Regions from separate parts of the Streptomyces sp. NPDC104371 genome, predicted to be linked through region 4. Evidence: riboswitches for the same ligand, from Rfam matches in the RefSeq annotation. Region 4 holds a riboswitch; each other region holds the start of a gene.
The links. A riboswitch is a leader RNA that binds a small molecule or an ion and turns the genes downstream of it on or off. The one in region 4 is predicted to bind cobalamin.
Positions count from the first base shown of each region.

Region 1 (4,906 bases), 100 kb from region 4:
GGAGATTCCGTCGGCGCCCTCGCCGCCGGTACGGGCCATCACGACGTAGAGCTGGGAGGCCCCGGCGCCGGAGATGAACTGCTTCACGCCCGTGAGCACCCAGTCGTCCCCGTCCCGGACGGCGCGGCTGGTCAGGGCCGCCGCGTCCGACCCGGCGCCGGGTTCGGTGAGGCAGTAGCTGGCGAGGTCCTCCATGGCGCACAGGCGGGGCAGCCACCGCTCGCGCTGGGCGTCGTCGCCGTAGTGGTCGATCATCCAGGCGACCATGTTGTGGATGGACAGGTATCCCGCGATGGACGGGCAGCCGGAGGCAAGGGTCTCGAAGACGAGGACGCCGTCGGACCGGGTGAGGCCGCTGCCCCCGGACTCCTCCCGGACGTAGACGCCGCCGAGGCCGAGCCCCGCGGCCTTGCGCAGCACGTCGACGGGGAAGTGCTTGTCACGGTCCCAGTCGAGGGCGTGCGGGGCGAGGTGGTCCTGGGCGAAGTCGAGGGTGGTCTCCACGAGGGCCTGCTGGTCCTCGGTGAGCAGGGTGCTGGTCATGGTCGCTCAACTCATCGTGGGGATCGTGAAACTGGCGCCTTCCCGCTGACCCGCGGGCCAGCGGGAGGTGACCGTCTTCGTACGGGTGTAGAAGCGGACGGCGTCCGGACCGTGCTGGTTGAGGTCGCCGAAGCCGGAGCGCTTCCAGCCGCCGAAGGTGTGGTAGGCGACCGGTACCGGGATGGGTACGTTGACGCCGACCATGCCGGTGTTCACGCGTCGGGTGAAGTCGCGGGCGGTGTCTCCGTCGCGGGTGAAGAGGGCGACGCCGTTGCCGTAGGTGTGCTCGCTGGGCAGGCGCAGGGCCTCCTCGTAGTCCGAGGCGCGGACGACGCACAGGACGGGGCCGAAGATCTCCTCCTGGTAGATCCGCATGTCCGGGGTGACCCGGTCGAAGAGGGAGGCACCGGCGAAGAAGCCGTTCTCGTGCCCGTCGAGCGTGAACTCCCGTCCGTCCACGACAAGTTCGGCCCCCTCCTCGACGCCGAGATCGACGTAGGAGCGGACACGGTCCACGGCGTCACGGCCGACCAGCGGCCCGAAGTCGGCCTCGGGGTCGTCACTGCGGCCGATCCGCAGCGCGGCGATCCGCTCCTTCAGGCGGGCCACCAGGGCGTCCGCGGTGTCCTCACCCACCGGCACGGCGACCGAGATCGCCATGCAGCGCTCGCCCGCCGAACCGTATCCGGCGCCGATCAGCGCGTCCACGGCCTGATCGAGATCGGCGTCCGGCATCACGATCATGTGGTTCTTGGCGCCGCCGAAGCACTGGGCGCGCTTGCCGTGGGCGGCGGCGGTGGCGTAGACGTGCGCGGCGATCGGGGTGGAGCCGACGAAGCCGAGGGCCGCCACGCGGGGGTCTTCGAGAAGGACGTCCACGGATTCCCGGGCGCCGTTGACGACGTTCAGCACGCCGGGCGGCAGACCGGCCTCCAGGAAGAGTTCGGCGAGCCGCAGCGGAACCGACGGGTCACGCTCCGACGGCTTGAGGATGAAGGCGTTGCCACAGGCCAGGGCCGGGGCGGCCTTCCACAGGGGGATCATCGCCGGGAAGTTGAACGGGGTGATCCCGGCGACCACGCCAAGGGGTGCGCGCAGGGAGTGGACATCGATGCCCGTGCCCGCGTTGTCGGTGAACTCGCCCTTGAGCAGGTGCGGGATGCCCGCCGCGAACTCGACGACGTCCAGGCCGCGTTGGATGTCGCCGTGCGCGTCGGCGATCGTCTTGCCGTGCTCGGCGGACAGCAGCCGGGCCAGCGCGTCCTTCTCCTGCTCGACGAGCTGAAGGAAGCGCAGCAGGACCCGGGCGCGGCGCTGCGGGTTCCACTCGCCCCACGCGCGTTGCGCGTTGACGGCGTCGGCGATCGCCGCCTCCGTCTCGGCGCGGTTCGCGAGGGGCACCAGGGCCTGGACCTCGCCGGTGTTGGGGTCGTACACCTCGCCGTAGGCACCCGATGTCCCCGGGGTGTGCTTGCCGCCGATGAAGTGGGTCAACTCGCGCACGGAGGCGCGTTCGTGCTCGCGGACCATGACTGCCTGCTCTCGTCAGGAGGGATCCGGGGATGGCCGCGCCGGTACCGCACTCGGACGCAGGGGCGTACGGGTGCCGGGGCGCGAGATCGCGTATGGCCGGAAGCCCCGTCAGACGGCGGGCTCACCAGGGTCGTGGGTATACACCGGTGCCATGCGTGTCAGCTCCATCCTCGTGGACAACACGGAACATCCCGCGGCCGGTATCCTGACTTCCGGATCAGCGCGCGCCGTCCGCCTTCCCGACATCCAGCTCGTCAGTGGCGTCCTGCTCGACGGCGTACTCCCCGGTCACAGTGGCGGGACCGCGCCGGAATCACACCGGCTTCCCTGCACCGCGGGCCTTGTACTCACGACTATATAGTTGGACGTCCTAGTAAATCCAGCGGTGCGGGATGTTCGAGGTGGGGCGGCGTCGGTCCGAGGTGCGGACGGGGGCCGACGGCGGGTTCAGCCCAGCAGTCGGACGAGCACGAGCAGGGCGACCGCGAAGACCACGCTCGCCACGAGGGTCCCCAGGCCGGCCGGTACCCCGGTGGCGTACCGCTTCACCTCGGCGGGCGGGGTGAGGCTGCTCGCGCGAGCCAGCCACTCGCGCGGCGGGTTGTCGGGGATGACGACCCTCCAGGGCTGCTCGGGGTCGTACTCGACTACCGCCCCCGACCGGTGCAGCAGCCCCTGCACATCGAGCGGGTGACGGACCTGGATCCGATAGGCGGGACGGCCGTCGGGCACCACGGTCAGGTCGAAGGCGAACACCGAGCCCGGTGCCCGTCCGTCGATGGCGGGCCGACCGGTCTCCTTGTGTACGGACTTCACCGAGTGGACCACGGCGGGCGCGAAGGCGCGGGGTCCGCCGGAGCGCAGCGCGGGGATCATGAGGTCCGACCGGGACGGCTCACCCGCCTTGCCGAACACCGCCAGCGCCAGGGCCGTCGCGGGCAACCCCGTCAGCAGCAGCCAGCGGGGGCCGTGCGCGGCGCCCTGGACCAGCGCGGCGAACGCGAGTCCCGCGAGGACGGTGGACAGCAGGCTGACAGGGCTGCTGAAGAGCCTGCGGGCGGCGGCCAGGGAGCGGTTTCGGTTCATGAGAGGCGCAGCAGCTTTCGGCGGGGTACGGCGACCCGGGTGCGTACGGGGTCGCCGGGGCGGTCGGTGTCGTACACGGCGAGGACGTCACGCCGGAGGGCGACGCGTTCCACGACGGCGGGGACCTCGTGGCGAACCCCGGCCAAGTCCTCGAAGACCACGGTGACTTCGCCGCGCTTGCGGCCCACCGACCGCCAGCCCTCCAGCACCGCGTCGGCTGTGGCGTAACGGCGGGAGAGCCTGCGCAGCCCGGCGGTGCGGCGCAGGCTCACGGCCGCGCCCCAGCATGCGGCGAGGCAGCCCGCCGCCGCGACGGACCAGAGGAAGGTGAGCCATCCCGAGACGGAGAACCGGCCGAGCGGGAAGAAGAGGTGGAAGCCGGTGACGGTGTCGTACTCGACCTGGCCGTCCGCGACCGCGTCGTACCAACCGGCAGCGCAGGCGACGGCGCAAAGCGCGACCACCGCGCCGGGCGTGGCACGGTGCAGGAACCGGGCGGAGAGCAGACCGAGGACGAGGGCGCAGACCGCTCCGACGAAGGAGGCCCCGGCGGCGAACTGATCGCTGGCGCAGCCTTCGGCCGCGTCGCAGGTCCAGCGGACGGTGGACGCCTCATGGCTGGCGATGTGCCACACCATCCAGACCTGCCACACCATCAGCGCGCAGGCGATGACTCGCATGACCTGCCCGTAGGCTCTCTGCCCCACTCCCCCGCCCCTGCCTTTCGACGCGCCACGGGGCCCAAGTGCCCCGGTGGACGGTACACATGCGATCGACGCCCTGTCCGTGATCCACACCACCTGGCGACGACGGGCGCTGTTGTACCGGGTTGGCAGGCCCGGCCGACTGGGCGTGGGCACGGACGCGGTGTGCGGTCGCCGCGGGCGTCACCGCCACCGCCCTGACGGTCAACAGCCCTCTCTTCAGAGCTACTTACCGGCCAGACCCAAGTTGGCCCCACTGCGCAGGTCCGCGAACCCCTGCGCGATCACGGCAGCCGGATCCAGACATGCCTCACGGGTGTCCGCTCGCGTCGGCTCCTGGGCGCATCCCAGGGTTTCGTAGGTACGCACGGCAGCTTGGATCTTGCGGGCAGCGGAATCGAGCGTCGCGAATCCTTGGCGCCCATCGATCTCGCTCAAGGCAAGGCCCGCAGCGTCGGATGTGGCATCGGCTGCCGCCTTGCACTTCGCGGTGAACATCTGCGGCGACGACGTCGAGCAGGGAGAGTTCGCGCCCGAACCGAACCGCTGCTCATCCGTCGAGATTCGCTCCTCAAGGGCGAGCTTCACACCCTCGGCGGCTTGCCCCTTCGCTGAGACCGGCTCACTCGACGGCGAAGGGGAGGCCGAGGGCCGGTCCGAGCGATTCACGTCTTCGGAATCGCTGCAGCCCGTGATGAGCACCCCTGACAGGCCCAGGATCGCCACCGCTCGCAGTGCACTCCGCTTCATTGCTCCCCCTTGCAACCGTGTCCTCATGTGGATGCGCAACCAGCCGGAGACAAGAGGCTCAGGCCGCGGGTGTCGCTGTGGCGAGTCTGGAGATCTCGGCGGCGACGGCGCTCGGGTCGGGGGTGACGGTGACACGGGCGATGTCGTCCAGGCCGGGGTGGGCGCCGACGCGGACCGAGTGCCGCGCGTTGCGCAGCAGGTCGAGGTCGTTGATGTCGTTGCCGAAGGCGTTGTACTGGTCGATGCCCAGAGAGGTCAGGGCCTCCCACTTGTTCGTGGTGCCCGGGGCG
Region 1 covers NZ_JBVJNF010000001.1:295,209-300,114, forward strand. Annotated here, with positions in the region: gene ACZ60T_RS01365 (acyl-CoA dehydrogenase family protein) at 1-543, opposite strand, end outside; gene ACZ60T_RS01370 (CoA-acylating methylmalonate-semialdehyde dehydrogenase) at 550-2,073, opposite strand; cobalamin riboswitch at 2,255-2,428, opposite strand; gene ACZ60T_RS01375 (hypothetical protein) at 2,524-3,162, opposite strand; gene ACZ60T_RS01380 (hypothetical protein) at 3,159-3,842, opposite strand; gene ACZ60T_RS01385 (hypothetical protein) at 4,092-4,592, opposite strand; gene ACZ60T_RS01390 (HAD hydrolase family protein) at 4,675-4,906, opposite strand, start outside.
Region 1: linked by a shared signal. The riboswitch ahead of ACZ60T_RS01370 (CoA-acylating methylmalonate-semialdehyde dehydrogenase) and the one ahead of metE (5-methyltetrahydropteroyltriglutamate--homocysteine S-methyltransferase) in region 4 are both predicted to bind cobalamin.

Region 2 (4,906 bases), on a different contig from region 4:
CGTCTTCATCTTCTTCTTCCTGGCCGTCACGGTCATGGGCTTCCTCGCGGCGCGCTGGCGCAAGGCGGAGAACGAGCACAGCCTGGACGAATGGGGCCTGGGCGGGCGGTCGTTCGGCACCTGGGTCACGTGGTTCCTGCTCGGCGGCGACCTCTACACGGCCTACACGTTCGTCGCCGTCCCGGCGGCGATCTACGCGGCCGGTGCCGCGGGCTTCTTCGCGGTGCCGTACACCATCCTGGTCTATCCGCTGATCTTCACCTTCCTGCCCCGGCTGTGGTCGGTCTCGCACCGGCACGGCTACGTGACGACCTCGGACTTCGTCCGCGGCCGGTTCGGCTCGAAGGGCCTGTCCCTGGCGGTGGCGATCACCGGCATCCTGGCGACGATGCCGTACATCGCCCTCCAACTGGTCGGCATCCAGGCCGTGCTGGACGTGATGGGCGTGGGCGGCGGCGAGAACGCGAACTGGTTCGTGAAGGACCTCCCGCTGCTGCTCGCCTTCGGTGTGCTCGCCGCGTACACCTACTCCTCGGGTCTGCGGGCCCCCGCCCTGATCGCGTTCGTGAAGGACACGCTGATCTACATCGTGATCGCGGTGGCGATCATCTACATCCCGATCAAGCTGGGCGGCTTCGACGAGATCTTCGCGAAGGCGGGCGAGAAGTTCACGTCGACGGGTGCGGGCGGGGTGGTCCCGGCCGCGGGCGGTCAGTGGACCTATGCCACGCTCGCGCTCGGCTCCGCGCTCGCGCTGTTCATGTACCCGCACTCGATCACGGCGACGCTGTCCTCGCGCAGCCGTGACGTGATCCGCCGCAACACCACGATCCTGCCGCTGTACTCGCTGATGCTGGGTCTGCTGGCGCTGCTCGGGTTCATGGCGATCGCCGCCGGGATCAAGGTGGACAACGGCCAGTTGGCGATTCCGCAGCTCTTCGAGGACATGTTCCCGGACTGGTTCGCGGGCGTGGCCTTCGCGGCGATCGGCATCGGCGCGCTGGTCCCGGCGGCGATCATGTCGATCGCGGCGGCGAACCTGTTCACCCGCAACATCTACAAGGACTTCATCAAGCCGGACGCCACGGCGGCGCAGGAGACGAAGGTCTCCAAGCTCGTGTCCCTGCTGGTGAAGGTGGGCGCCCTGGTCTTCGTCCTGACGATGGACAAGACCGTGGCGATCAACTTCCAGCTCCTGGGCGGTATCTGGATCCTCCAGACCTTCCCGGCGCTGGTCGGCGGCCTGTTCACCCGCTGGTTCCACCGCTGGGCGCTGCTGGCGGGCTGGGCGGTCGGCATGGTGTACGGCACGGTCGCCGCGTACGGCGTCGCCTCCCCGACCCAGAAGCACTTCGGCGGCTCGTCGAAGGAGATCCCGGGGATCGGCGAGATCGGCTACATCGGCCTGACGGCCTTCGTGCTGAACATCCTGGTCACGGTGGTCGTGACGGTCGTCCTGCGGGCGCTGAAGGCCCCGGAGGGGGTCGACGAGACCAAGCCGGAGGACTACACGGCGGACGCCGGGGACCCGGGCGTCCAGGCCGAGTTGACGGAGGCGGCGCACTGAGCACGCGGTGAGCGCACAGCGCGCGTGACCCGATCGCGGGCCGTCGGACGGACATCCGGCGGCCCGTTGTCGCGCCCGTCCCGCACACTGACCCCGTCCCGCACACTGACCCCATGGACATCTTGATCCGGCGGGCGCAGGCCGCCGAGTACGGCCCCCTCGGGGAGATCACCGCCCAGGCCTACCTCCAGGACGGGCTGCTCGACTTCGGGGACAGCGACCCCTACCTCGGCGTGCTGCGGGACGTGGCCGCGCGGGCCGCCACCGCCGAGGTGCTGGTGGCCGTCGACCGCGACCGGGTGCTCGGCGGCGTGACCTTCGTCCCCTCCGGCGGCCCCATGGCCGACATCGCCGGGCCCCGGGAGGCCGAGATACGCATGCTCGCGGTCTCCCGTGACGCGCGCGGCCGGGGCATCGGCGAGGCTCTCGTACGCACCTGTGTCGACCGCGCACGGGCCGTCCCGGGCTGTGCGCGCCTCGTCCTGTCGACCCAGCGCACCATGCATTCCGCCCACCGTGTCTACACCCGCCTCGGCTTCACGCGCACCCCCGACCGCGACTGGAACCCCGTCCCCGAACTCACCGACGTCACCCTTCTCACCTATGCGTTGACACTCTGACATGCCCCGAGGCCATGGGCTATCTGATCCACTACGACCCATACAGCCACAACATGTGGTGGTGGCATGGCGACCCGGCACAAGATGTATGCTCGTGCTCGCTGTCGCCGCAGGGGAATCCGGTGCGAATCCGGAACTGTCCCGCAACGGTGTACTTGTACGCCTCCGTCCCCGGACGGGGTGGTGTACGAGGTCCAGTCCGAGGACCTGCCGACAGCAGCGCCCGACCGTCCGGTCCGGGCGCCCTGACGTCCGGGCCTCGTGGAATGGGCCGGTGGACGCGACGCGCCCGCACGCGCTCGTGAGCCCGCCTCCGCCCTCTGCCAGGCCCCGTGCCGAGCGAGGGAGAGCCCTACGTGACCATCGCGCCAGCCGAACCGGCTTCAGCGACACTCGCGGCGACCGACGGGACCGACGGTCCCGGTGCCGCCCTGCTGCGGACCCTGACCGAGCTGACCGCCGACCTCCCCGACGCGGACCCCGGCCGGGTGGCCGCCGCCGCGCTGCGGGGCCGCTCCGCGCGGGCGGACGAGGCGGAGCTGCGCGAGCTGGCCACGGAGGCCGCGGCCGGGCTCATCTCCGAGGACCCCGCCTACTCCCGGCTCGCCGCACGGCTGTTGACGCTCTCCATCGCCGCCGAGGCCGCCTCGCAGCAGGTCACGTCCTTCACGGAGTCCATCGCCGTCGGGCACCGGGAAGGGCTCATCGCCGACCGCACGGCCACGTTCGTCAGCCTCCACGCCGACCGCCTCGACGCGCTCGTGGACCCCGCCGGCGACGACCGCTTCGGCTACTTCGGCCTGCGCACCCTGCACAGCCGCTATCTGCTGCGGCACCCGATCACCCGCAAGGTCATCGAGACCCCGCAGCACTTCCTGCTGCGCGTCGCCTCCGGTCTCGCCGAGGACGACACCGCCCACGCCGTGGACGAGGTCGCGGCGCTGTACGCACTCATGAGCCGGCTGGAGTACCTGCCCTCCTCCCCCACGCTCTTCAACTCCGGTACCCGGCACCCCCAGATGTCGTCCTGCTACCTCCTCGACTCCCCCAAGGACGAGCTGGACTCCCTCTACGAGCGTTACCACCAGGTCGCCCGCCTCTCCAAGCACGCCGGCGGCATCGGGCTGTCGTACTCCCGTATCCGCTCGCGGGGTTCGCTGATCCGCGGCACCAACGGGCACTCCAACGGCATCGTCCCGTTCCTGAAGACGCTCGACGCCTCGGTCGCCGCCGTGAACCAGGGCGGTCGGCGCAAGGGCGCGGCGGCGGTCTATCTGGAGACCTGGCACCTGGACATCGAGGAGTTCCTGGAGCTGCGCGACAACACCGGCGAGGACGCCCGGCGCACCCACAACCTCAACCTCGCGCACTGGGTGCCGGACGAGTTCATGCGCCGGGTCGCCGCCGACGAGCCGTGGTCGCTGTTCTCGCCCTCCGACGTGCCCGAGCTGGTCGACCTGTGGGGCGCGGAGTTCGACGCCGCCTACCGCGCGGCCGAGGCGAAGGGTCTCGCCCGCAAGACGATGCCCGCCCGTGAGCTGTACGGCCGGATGATGCGTACCCTCGCGCAGACCGGCCAGGGCTGGATGACGTTCAAGGACGCCGCCAACCGCACCGCCAACCAGACGGCCGAGCCGGGCCATGTCGTCCACTCCTCCAATCTCTGCACGGAGATCCTGGAGGTCACGGACGACGGCGAGACGGCGGTCTGCAACCTGGGCTCCGTCAACCTGGGCGCGTTCGTCGACACCGCGGCGGGTGAACTCGACTGGGAGCGGCTGGACTCCGCCGTCCGTACCGCCGTCACCTTCCTCGACCGGGTCGTCGACATCAACTTCTACCCGACCGAGCAGGCGGCCCGCTCCAACGCCCGGTGGCGCCCGGTCGGCCTCGGCGCCATGGGGTTGCAGGACGTCTTCTTCCAACTGCGCCTGCCCTTCGACTCGCCGGAGGCCAAGGCCCTGTCCACGCGGATCGCCGAGCGCGTCATGCTCGCCGCGTACGAGGCCTCGGCCGACCTCGCCGAGCGCAGCGGCCCGGTGCCGGCCTGGGAGAAGACCCGTACCGCGCGGGGTGTGCTGCACCCCGACCACTACGGCGTCACGCCCACCTGGCCCGAGCGCTGGGCGGCGCTGCGCGAGCGCATCGCCACCGTCGGCATGCGCAACTCGCTGCTGCTGGCCATCGCGCCGACCGCGACCATCGCCTCGATCGCGGGTGCGTACGAATGCATCGAGCCGCAGGTCTCCAACCTGTTCAAGCGCGAGACCCTCTCCGGTGAGTTCCTCCAGGTCAACTCGTATCTGGTGCAGGACCTCAAGAACCTCGGCGTCTGGGACGCCCGGACCCGTGAGGCGCTGCGCGACGCGAACGGGTCGGTGCAGGACTTCGCCTGGATCCCCGAGGACGTACGGACGCTGTACCGCACGGCGTGGGAGATCTCGCAGCGCGGTCTGATCGACATGGCCGCCGACCGCACGCCGTATCTGGACCAGGCCCAGTCGCTGAACCTCTTCATGGAGACGCCGACCATCGGCAAGCTCTCCTCGATGTACGCCTACGCCTGGAAGCAGGGTCTGAAGACGACGTACTACCTGCGCTCGCGCCCGGCGACCCGGATCGCCCGCGCGGCCCGCGCCCAGGCCACCCTCCCCGCCCAGCAGATCGCCGACCCCGACGCCGTCGCCTGCTCCCTTGAGAACCCCGAGTCCTGCGAGGC
Region 2 covers NZ_JBVJNF010000002.1:480,651-485,556, forward strand. Annotated here, with positions in the region: gene mctP (monocarboxylate uptake permease MctP) at 1-1,567, shown strand, start outside; gene ACZ60T_RS08025 (GNAT family N-acetyltransferase) at 1,681-2,187, shown strand; cobalamin riboswitch at 2,269-2,416, shown strand; gene ACZ60T_RS08030 (ribonucleoside-diphosphate reductase subunit alpha) at 2,544-4,906, shown strand, end outside.
Region 2: linked by a shared signal. The riboswitch ahead of ACZ60T_RS08030 (ribonucleoside-diphosphate reductase subunit alpha) and the one ahead of metE (5-methyltetrahydropteroyltriglutamate--homocysteine S-methyltransferase) in region 4 are both predicted to bind cobalamin.

Region 3 (4,906 bases), on a different contig from region 4:
ACTGGCGTCACAGGGTGCAGGACAGGCAGTTCTCGATCTCGGTGCCCTCCAGGGCCTCTTGGCGCAGCCGGATGTAGTAGAGCGTCTTGATGCCCTTGCGCCAGGCGTGGATCTGCGCCTTGTTCAGATCGCGCGTGGTGGCCGTGTCCCGGAAGAACAGCGTGCAGCTCAGGCCCTGGTCGACGTGTCGGGTGGCCGCCGCGTAGGTGTCGATGATCTTCTCGTAGCCGATCTCGTACGCGTCCTGGAAGTACTCCAGGTTGTCGTTGTCCATGTGCGGCGCCGGGTAGTAGACGCGGCCGAGCTTGCCCTCCTTGCGGATCTCCACCTTCGAGGCGATCGGGTGGAGGGAGGCGGTCGAGTCGTTGATGTAGCTGATGGAGCCGGTCGGCGGCACGGCCTGGAGATACTGGTTGTAGATGCCGTGCTCCCGCACGGACTCCTTCAGCTCGCGCCAGTCGGCCTGCGTGGGCAGGGTGATCCCCGCGTCGGCGAACAGCGCCCGGACCCGCTCGGTGGCCGGTTCCCACACCCGCTCCGTGTACTTGTCGAAGTAGGAGCCGTCGGCGTACGCGGTCTTCTCGAAGCCGTCGAAGGCGGTGCCGCGTTCGCTCGCGATCCGGTTCGAGGCGCGCAGGGCGTGGAAGGCGACCGCGTAGAAGTACATGTCGGTGAAGTCGATGCCTCCTCGCTGCCGTAGTGGATGTGCCGCGAGGCGAGGTAGCCGTGCAGGTTCATCTGGCCGAGGCCGATGGAGTGGGAGAGGTCGTTGCCGTGCGCCACGGAGGGCACGGCGTCGATGTGCGACTGGTCGGAGACGGAGGTCAGGCCGCGCACGGCGGTCTCGACGGTCGCGCCGAGGTCGGGGGAGGCCATCGCCGCGGCGATGTTGAGCGAGCCCAGGTTGCAGGAGATGTCCTTGCCCACGGTCTCGTAGCCGAGCGAAGTGTCGTAGGTGCTCGGCGTGTTGACCTGGAGGATCTCCGAGCACAGGTTGGACATGTTGATCCAGCCCGGGATCGGGTTGGCCCGGTTCACCGTGTCCTCGAACAGCAGATACGGGTAGCCGGACTCGAACTGGAGCTCCGCGATCGTCTTGAAGAACTCGCGGGCGCTGAGCGTCGTCCTGCGGACGCGGGGGTTGGCGACCAGCTCGTCGTAGTGCTCGCTGACGGACAGGTCGGCCAGTGGCTTGCCGTACTCGCGCTCGACGTCGTACGGCGAGAATAGATGCATGTCCGCGTTGCGCTTGGCCAGTTCGAAGGTGATGTCGGGGACGACGACACCGAGCGAGAGGGTCTTGATGCGGATCTTTTCGTCCGCGTTCTCCCGCTTGGTGTCCAGGAACCGCATGATGTCCGGGTGATGGGCGTGCAGGTACACCGCGCCCGCGCCCTGCCGCGCGCCGAGTTGGTTGGCGTAGGAGAAGGAGTCCTCGAGGAGCTTCATCACGGGGACGACACCGGAGGACTGGTTCTCGATCTTCTTGATCGGAGCGCCCTGCTCACGCAGGTTCGTCAGCAGCAGCGCCACGCCGCCACCCCGCTTGGACAGTTGCAGCGCGGAGTTGATGCCGCGTCCGATGGACTCCAGGTTGTCCTCGACGCGCAGCAGGAAGCAGGAGACCAGCTCGCCGCGCTGGGCCTTGCCCGCGTTGAGGAAGGTGGGGGTGGCGGGCTGGAAGCGGCCGGTCATCATCTCGTCGACCAGGCGGGAGGCGAGCGCCTCGTCGCCCGCGCCCAGGAACAGGGCGGTGGCGACGACCCGGTCCTCGTACCGCTCCAGGTAGCGGGAGCCGTCGAAGGTCTTCAGCGTGTACGAGGTGTAGTACTTGAACGCGCCCAGGAAGGTGCGGAAGCGGTGCTCATGGGCGTACGCCTGCCGGTACAGGTCCTCCAGGAACTCCCACCGGTAGCGCCGGATCGGCGCCTCCTCGTAGTAGTCGTTCTCGATGAGGTAGTCGATCTTCTCCTTCAGCGACCCGAACTCCACCGTGTTCGGGTTCACATGCTGGAGGAAGTACTGGCGGACGGCCTCGCGGTCCTTGCCGAACTGGATGCGGCCGTCGCAGTCGTACATGTTCAGCAGGGCGTTCAGCGCGTGGTAGTCCTTGCGCGTGCCGACCGACTCGCGCGGGGCCGCGGGGGCCGTGCTTGCCGTGGTGAGGGTGCTCATGCCGCCTGTCGCTCCGCCGTCTGTCGTGTCCAAAATTCCCGCAGTCCTTCCCTCACGGCGCGGACGTCGCGGTCCGTGCCCAGCAGTTCGAATCGGTACAGCTCCGGGACCTGGCACTTCGCCGAGATCACCCGGCCGGCCAGGCAGTGGGCGGCGCCGAAGTTGGTGTTGCCGGAGGCGATGACCCCCCGCAGCAGCGTCCGGTTGGCCTCGATGTTCAGGAAGCGGATGACCTGCCTGGGGACCGCTCCGGAGCGGTCACCGCCGCCGTAGGTCGGCACGATCAGCACATACGGCTCGGTGACCCGGGGCATGCCTTCGCGGTGCGGGTGCACGGGGATGCGTGTGGCGGGCAGGCCCAGCTTCTCCACGAAGCGCTTGGTGTTCTCCGAGACGCTGGAGAAATACACGAGACCGTTCATCGGTCGCCGGCTCCTCTCGCTCGTTCCCGTCTCCGTCCGAGGACCGGGAGGGGAGGAGCGGCGCGGCGCGTACGACGGGACGCCGGGGCGGCGGAGATACGCGGTACGCCTCGCCCGGATCCGTGCGGCTGCCACCTGGCCCTCCCTCGGGGCCTCGGAGCGCGCACGCCGCTGTCCGGTGTGCGCACCGGTGGCAGGTCTTCGGACTCGCGGGCGCGTCTCGTGTTGTACGAGACCCCTACTGGCCGTCGCTTCCCAGGCCCGGTACGTCGGGCCCAGTGCGTATGACGGCGGTCGTTACCGCTCACCGCTGCGGGGCAGTCCCGGACTCTCACCGGGTTCCCTCTTGCGACGCCGAACACAGCAGTGCCCGGCGAACCACCAGCACCGCCAACACTACATCTAGAACTCGGCGAGTGCGCGCATCCCAGATGTTGTGTCAGGAGTGAAACTTAGGTAACCCTAAGTTCTGGTGCGGTCGGACGGGTACCGCCCTCGGGGAGCGCGTCCCGCCCCGGTGCTGGCGCGTGCGCCGGACGCGTTGGATAGGTTTCGACGGTCGCGGGGACATGGCGAGAGGGGCCGGGGCGGGATGGGGCGCGGTGAGCGGGAGGCGGTTGCCGCGGGAGGGCGGCTGTACGAGGCGGCGCAGGCGGTGGCCGACGACCACGGGCGGGCCGTCGAGGCGGTTCGGGCGGCGCTGAAGCCGATCTGCGACACGGCGGCGGAACAGGCGCTGGACGCCATCCCGGTGACCCGGTTGAAGGAGGTCACCGAGGGGCGGCTGAGGCTCGGGGAAGTCGAGCGGAGCGGGCTGCGGTCGGTCCGGCAGGTACTCGACGCCGGTCCCTACCGGTTGCGGCAGATTCCCGGCGTGGGGGAGCGGACCGCCGATCAGGTCATCGCGGCGGCACGTCAGATAGCCGATGCCGTTCGGGAGGCCGTCGCCGTCCACATCGACGTGGACCGGCCGGAGCCGCGGACCACCGCACTCGTCATGGCCCTGCAGGTGCTGGTGGAAGCGGGCCCCGACGCGCGGCGAGCCGTCGACACGGCCGCGGCGCTCTCGGAGCGGCTCGGTCCGCTGCTGGCCGAGGCCAAGCCGGCCGCCGGGCGGCTGGGGATGCTGCTGGCGGGGAAGGCCAAGCGAGTTCGGGCGCTGGAGGCTGTCGCGGAGCTTCGCGGGCTGACCGAGGAGGCGGCGCGGGGCGATGTACCGGAGCTGCTCGCGCAGGCCTCGGTGGACCTGCTGCGCGGTACCCCGACCGAGGCCGCGGCCTGGGTCGACTTCGAGCTGCGGTCCGCCGACTACTACAGCCTGCTCGCGGAGATCTCCGGCCGCAGACCGGACACGGCCGCCGTCGAGGGGTTCCTGCCCGACGACGTCGCCGAGCGGGTCCGTGACCAGACGCTCGACGACACGCACCGGCGGGTGTCGCTACGCGGCTACCAAGCCTTCGGCGCGCGCTTCGTCCTGGCGCAACGCAAGGCGATGCTCGGCGACGAGATGGGGCTCGGCAAGACCATCCAGGCCATCGCCGCGCTGGCGCATCTCGCTGCCGAGGGGCAGAGCCACTTCATGGTCGTCTGCCCGGCCAGCGTCCTGATCAACTGGACACGCGAGATCGAGGCCCGCAGCAAGCTGCGCGTGATGCCTCTGCACGGCCCCGACAGACAGGAAGCGTTCGCCGACTGGAAGGGCAGGGGCGGCGTAGCGGTGACCACCTTCGACGCCCTGCGCGGCTTCCCGGTCCCCGGCGGCGGCGAGCTGGGGATGCTGGTCGTGGACGAGGCGCACTATGTGAAGAACCCGAAGACGCGCCGCTCCCGGGCCGTGACGGAATGGTCCGAACGATGCGAACGCGTTCTCTTCATGACGGGCACCCCCATGGAGAACCGGGTCGCCGAGTTCCGCAGCCTGGTGCGGATTCTCCAGCCGCGCCTGGCGGAGGCCATCGGTGACCGTGACGGAGTGGCCGGTTCCCAGGCCTTCCGGAAGGCTGTCGCCCCGGTCTATCTGCGCCGCAACCAGCAGGACGTCCTGACCGAACTGCCCGCGCTCCAGCAGACGGACGAGTGGGACGAGTTCAGCGCGTCGGACGAAGAGGCCTACCGCGAGGCCGTGAGCGCGGGCAATTTCATGGCGATGCGCAGAGCGGCGTACGCGCGCCCCGAGAAGTCGGCCAAGCTGAACCGGCTGCGTGAGATCGTCGAGGACGCCGCCGAGAACGGGCTGAAGGTGGTGGTGTTCTCCGCCTTCAGGGATGTCCTCGGGGCGGTGAAGGACACGCTGGATGACGCGCGGAGCA
Region 3 covers NZ_JBVJNF010000002.1:649,261-654,166, reverse strand. Annotated here, with positions in the region: partial or broken gene nrdE (class 1b ribonucleoside-diphosphate reductase subunit alpha) at 8-2,079, opposite strand; gene nrdI (class Ib ribonucleoside-diphosphate reductase assembly flavoprotein NrdI) at 2,172-2,597, opposite strand; cobalamin riboswitch at 2,773-2,995, opposite strand; gene ACZ60T_RS08765 (DEAD/DEAH box helicase) at 3,190-4,906, shown strand, end outside.
Region 3: linked by a shared signal. The riboswitch ahead of nrdI (class Ib ribonucleoside-diphosphate reductase assembly flavoprotein NrdI) and the one ahead of metE (5-methyltetrahydropteroyltriglutamate--homocysteine S-methyltransferase) in region 4 are both predicted to bind cobalamin.

Region 4 (4,906 bases):
GTCCCGGCCCATGGGTTGCTCGGTCAGGAGGTGGGCAGCTCGCTGCGGACGGTGCGGGCGGCGGCGACCAGGTTCTCCAGGGAGGCGCGGGTCTCGGGCCAGCCGCGGGTCTTCAGGCCGCAGTCGGGGTTGACCCACAGCCGTTCGGCGGGAATCGCCTTCAGGCCGGTGCGCAGGAGGGCCGCGGCCTCGTCCGTGCTCGGGACGCGCGGGGAGTGGATGTCGTAGACGCCCGGCCCGGCCTCGCGCGGGTAGCCGTGAGCGGCCAGTTCGCGAGCGACCTGCATGTGGGAGCGGGCGGCTTCCAGGCTGATGACGTCGGCGTCGAGGTCGTCGATGGCCTGGACGATGTCACCGAACTCGGCGTAGCACATGTGGGTGTGGATCTGCGTGTCCGGCCGCACCCCGCTCGTGGTGAGCCGGAACGCCTCGGTCGCCCACGCCAGATACGCCGCACGGTCGGCGGTCCGCAGCGGCAGCGTCTCGCGCAGCGCGGGCTCGTCCACCTGGATCACCGAAGTCCCGGCCGCCTCCAGGTCGTTCACCTCGTCGCGCAGGGCGAGGGCGACCTGCCGGGCGGTGTCGCCGAGGGGCTGGTCGTCACGGACGAAGGACCAGGCGAGCATGGTGACCGGGCCGGTGAGCATGCCCTTGACGGGGCGGTCGGTCAGGGACTGGGCGTAGGACGTCCAGCGCACCGTCATCGGCTCGGGCCGGGAGATGTCGCCGACCAGGACCGGCGGCCGGACGTAGCGGGTGCCGTACGACTGGACCCAGCCGTGCTGTGTGGCCAGGTAGCCGGTGAGCTGCTCGGCGAAGTACTGCACCATGTCGTTGCGTTCGGCCTCGCCGTGCACCAGGACGTCGATGCCGGTCTTCTCCTGGAAGGAGATGACCTCCTGGATCTCCGCCTTGACGCGCTCCTCGTACCCGGCCGTGTCGATGCGCCCGGTGCGCAGGTCGGCGCGTGCGGTGCGCAGTTCGGTGGTCTGCGGGAACGAGCCGATGGTCGTGGTCGGCAGCAGCGGCAGACCGAGGTGGGCACGCTGTGCGGTGGCCCGTTCGGCGTACGGCTGAGAGCGGCGGGCGTCGGCGTCCGTCACAGCCTCGGAGCGGGCTCGTACGGCGGGGTCATGGGTGATCGGCGAGTCCGCGCGGGAGGCGAGATCGGCGCGGTTGGCGGCGAGTTCGCCGCTGATGGTGTCGGTGCCGTGGGCAAGTCCCTTGGCGAGGGTGACGATCTCGGCGGTCTTCTGCCGCGCGAAGGCCAGCCAGCGCAGGATCTGCGGCTCGATGTCGCGCTCGGCCGCCGCGTCCAGCGGCACGTGGAGCAGGGAGCAGGAGGCGGCGACGTCCACTCGGTCGGCGAGCCCGAGGAGGGTGCCGAGCGTGGACAGCGACTTCCGCAGGTCGTTGATCCAGATGTTGCGGCCGTTGACGACACCGGCGACCAGGCGCTTGCCGGGCAGTCCGCCGACGGCGGCCAAGGCCTCCAGGTTGGCCGCGGCGGCCTCGGTGAAGTCCAGGGCGAGGCCCTCGACCGGGGCCTTGGCCAGCACGGGCAGCGCGTCGCCGAGCCGGTCGAAGTAGGAGGCGACCAGCAGCTTCGGCCGGTCGGTGAGGGCGCCCAGCAAGCGGTAGGCGTGCTCGGCGGCGTTCAGCTCGGCCGGGGTGCGGTCCTGTACGAGGGCGGGCTCGTCGAGCTGGACCCACTCGGCACCGGCCGCGCGCAGGTCGGCGAGGACCTCGGCGTACACCGGGAGCAGCCGGTCCAGGAGGGTGAGTGGCTCGAAGTCGGCGGGCACGCCGGGGGCGGACTTGGCGAGCAGAAGGTAGGTGACGGGGCCGACCAGCACGGGCCGGGCGGTCAGGCCCTGGGCGAGGGCTTCCTCCAGCTCGGCGACCTGCTTGGTGGAGTCGGCCGTGAACACGGTGTCGGGGCCCAGCTCAGGGACCAGATAGTGGTAGTTGGTGTCGAACCATTTGGTCATCTCCAGCGGAGCGACCTCCTGGGTCCCGCGGGCCATCGCGAAATAGCCGTCCAGCGCGTCGGCGTCGACGGCGGCACGGTGCCGCTCGGGGATCGCGCCCACCATGACGGTCGTGTCGAGGACGTGGTCGTAGTACGAGAAGTCACCGGTCGGCACCTCGTGGACACCGGCGTCGGCGAGCTGCTGCCGGTTGCTCCGCCTGAGCTCGGCGGCGGTGGCCCGGAGGGCGTCGGCGGTGACGCGGCCCTTCCAGTAGCCCTCGACGGCCTTCTTCAGTTCACGGTTCTGTCCCTGGCGGGGGTAGCCGTACACGGTGGCCCGTGCTGCCGCGGCTGCGGACTTCGTTGTCACGGAGATCTCCTTCGCGAGATGAATCCCTGAGATCCCGGAGACGGGACGAGAGCGCGAAGGGAATGACGAACCGGACGGCCATGACCCCGCGCGGCACAAGCACGGTCGTTCCGTCTGGTGTGTACGCCGACCCGCCCTCGAGGTCACCGGGATGTCCGCGCACGGAACGGTCCGTACGCGGGCAGTCGGCAGGTCTTCGGACTCGCGGGCACGCCCTCCTGGACGGAGGACACCTAATGGCCGTCGCTTCCCAGGCCCGGTACGTCGGACCCAGTGCGTATGACGGCGGTCGTTCCCGCTCACCGCTGCGGGGCAGTCCCGGATTCCCACCGGGTTCCCTCTTACGACACCCCGCCTGGCGGACGGGGCGAACCAACTGCTGCGGTCAGCCTACGGGGTGGCGCCGCGAATGGAAGAACGCCGTCCAGCATGCGGAAGGTGAGAAGGTGCCTGCCGAATGAGGTACGGCGAGGGGCGGGACGCTCCGCACTCGCGCTTCCCGCCCCTCGCCGTACCGGGCCCTCAGCCCTGGTCGTAGCGGTGGAACCCCCGGCCGGTCTTCCGGCCGAGCAGTCCCGCCTCCACCATCCGCTGGAGCAGCGGCGGCGGCGCGTAGAGGGGTTCGCGGAACTCGTCGTAGAGGGACTCGGCGATCGAGGCGACGGTGTCCAGGCCGATCAGGTCCGCGAGCTTCAGCGGCCCCATCGGGTGGGCGCAGCCCAGTTCCATGCCCGCGTCGATGTCGGCGGCGGTGGCGAACCCGGACTCCGCCATCCGCACGGCGGCGAGCAGGTAGGGGATGAGCAGGGCGTTGACGACGAAGCCCGCCCGGTCCTGGGAGCGGATGACCGTCTTGCCGAGGGTGCCGGTGGCGAAGGCCTCGACCACGGCGATCGTCCGCGCCGAGGTGTGCAGTGAGGTGACCACCTCGACCAGCGGCAGGACGGGGACGGGGTTGAAGAAGTGCAGTCCTACGACCCGGTCCGCGCGGGTGGTCGCCATGCCGAGCCGCATGATCGGCAGGGAGGAGGTGTTGGTGGCGAGGACGGCCGCCGGATCCTCGACGATCTTGTCGAGGGCGGCGAAGACCTCGGTCTTGGCGTCCGGGTTCTCGATGACGGCCTCGACGACCAGGTGCCGGTCGGCCAGGTCGTCCAGGCTGCCGGTGAAGACGAGCCGGGCGTGCGCGTCGTCGGCGGCCTCGCGGCTCAGCTTGCCCCGTCGTACGGCGCGGTCGAGGGAGGCGGCCACCCGGTCCCGTGCCCTGCGGGCGGCCACCGCGTCCACCTCGCAGACCACGGTGTCCAGCCCGGCCCGCGCACAGACTTCGGCGATACCGGCGCCCATCTGGCCGCCGCCGACCACGCCGACGCGGGTGATGCCCGCGCTCATGCTGCGGCCTCCGACTTCCGTACGAGGTGGCGGGTGTAGGCGTCGGGGGTGAAGAACAGCGGCAACTCACCGCTGATCGCGGTGCGTTCGAACAGGGCTCGGATGTCGTCGGCGGGCGCCCAGGGGTACTCGGCTCTGAGCGCTGTGATCTCGTCGTCGAGGATGTGCTCCACGGTCTCGCGGTCGATGACCCGGTGCCGCAGCCATTGCCAGATCTGTACGCGGGCGATCTCGGCCGTGGCCGCGTCCTCCATCAGGCCGTCGATGGCGACGGCGCCCTGACCGCGCAGCCAGGCGGCGAAGTACCGCAGTGCGGCATGGACGTTGGTGCGCACCCCCTCCGGCGTGGGCGGGCCGCTGATCCGGCGCACCGACAGCAGGTCGGCCGGGGTGACCTCGACGTCGTCACGGGTGCGGTCGAGTTGATGGGGCCGGTCACCGAGGACACCGTCGAAGACGTCGCGGCAGACGGGGACGAGGGCGGGGTGGGCGACCCAGGAGCCGTCGAAGCCGTCCTCGGCCTCACGCTCCTTGTCGAGGCGGACCTTGGCGAGCGCGGCCTCGTTCGCGGCCGGGTCCTTGCCGGGCACATGGGCGGCCATGCCGCCGATGGCGTGCGCGCCGCGCTTGTGGCAGGTGCGCACGAGGAGTTCGGTGTACGCGCGCAGGAAGGGGGCGGTCATCGTGACCCGCGCCCGGTCGGGGAGAAGGAAGTCGGTGCGGTGGCCGAACGTCTTGATCAGGCTGAACAGATAGTCCCAGCGGCCCGCGTTCAACCCCGCGCTGTGCTCGCGCAGTTCGTAGAGGATCTCCTCCATCTCGAACGCGGCGGTGATCGTCTCGATCAGGACCGTGGCGCGGACCGTGCCGCGCGGGATGCCGAGCAGTTCCTGAGCGAGGAGGAAGACGTCGTTCCACAGCCGTGCCTCGTACCGGTTCTCCAGCTTGGGGAGGTAGAAGTACGGGCCGTACCCGGCGTCGATCTGCCGCTGGGCGCAGTGGAAGAAGTAGAGGCCGAAGTCGACGAGCGCGGCCGGTACCGGGCGGCCGTCGAACTCCAGGTGCTCCTCCTCCAGATGCCAGCCGCGCGGGCGGACCATGACGGTGGCGAGCTGTTCGCCCAGCCGGTACTCCTTGCCCTCGGGCGTGGTGAAGTCGATGCGCCGCTCGAT
Region 4 covers NZ_JBVJNF010000001.1:192,646-197,551, forward strand. Annotated here, with positions in the region: gene metE (5-methyltetrahydropteroyltriglutamate--homocysteine S-methyltransferase) at 24-2,342, opposite strand; cobalamin riboswitch at 2,513-2,734, opposite strand; gene ACZ60T_RS00970 (3-hydroxybutyryl-CoA dehydrogenase) at 2,865-3,734, opposite strand; gene aceB (malate synthase A) at 3,731-4,906, opposite strand, start outside.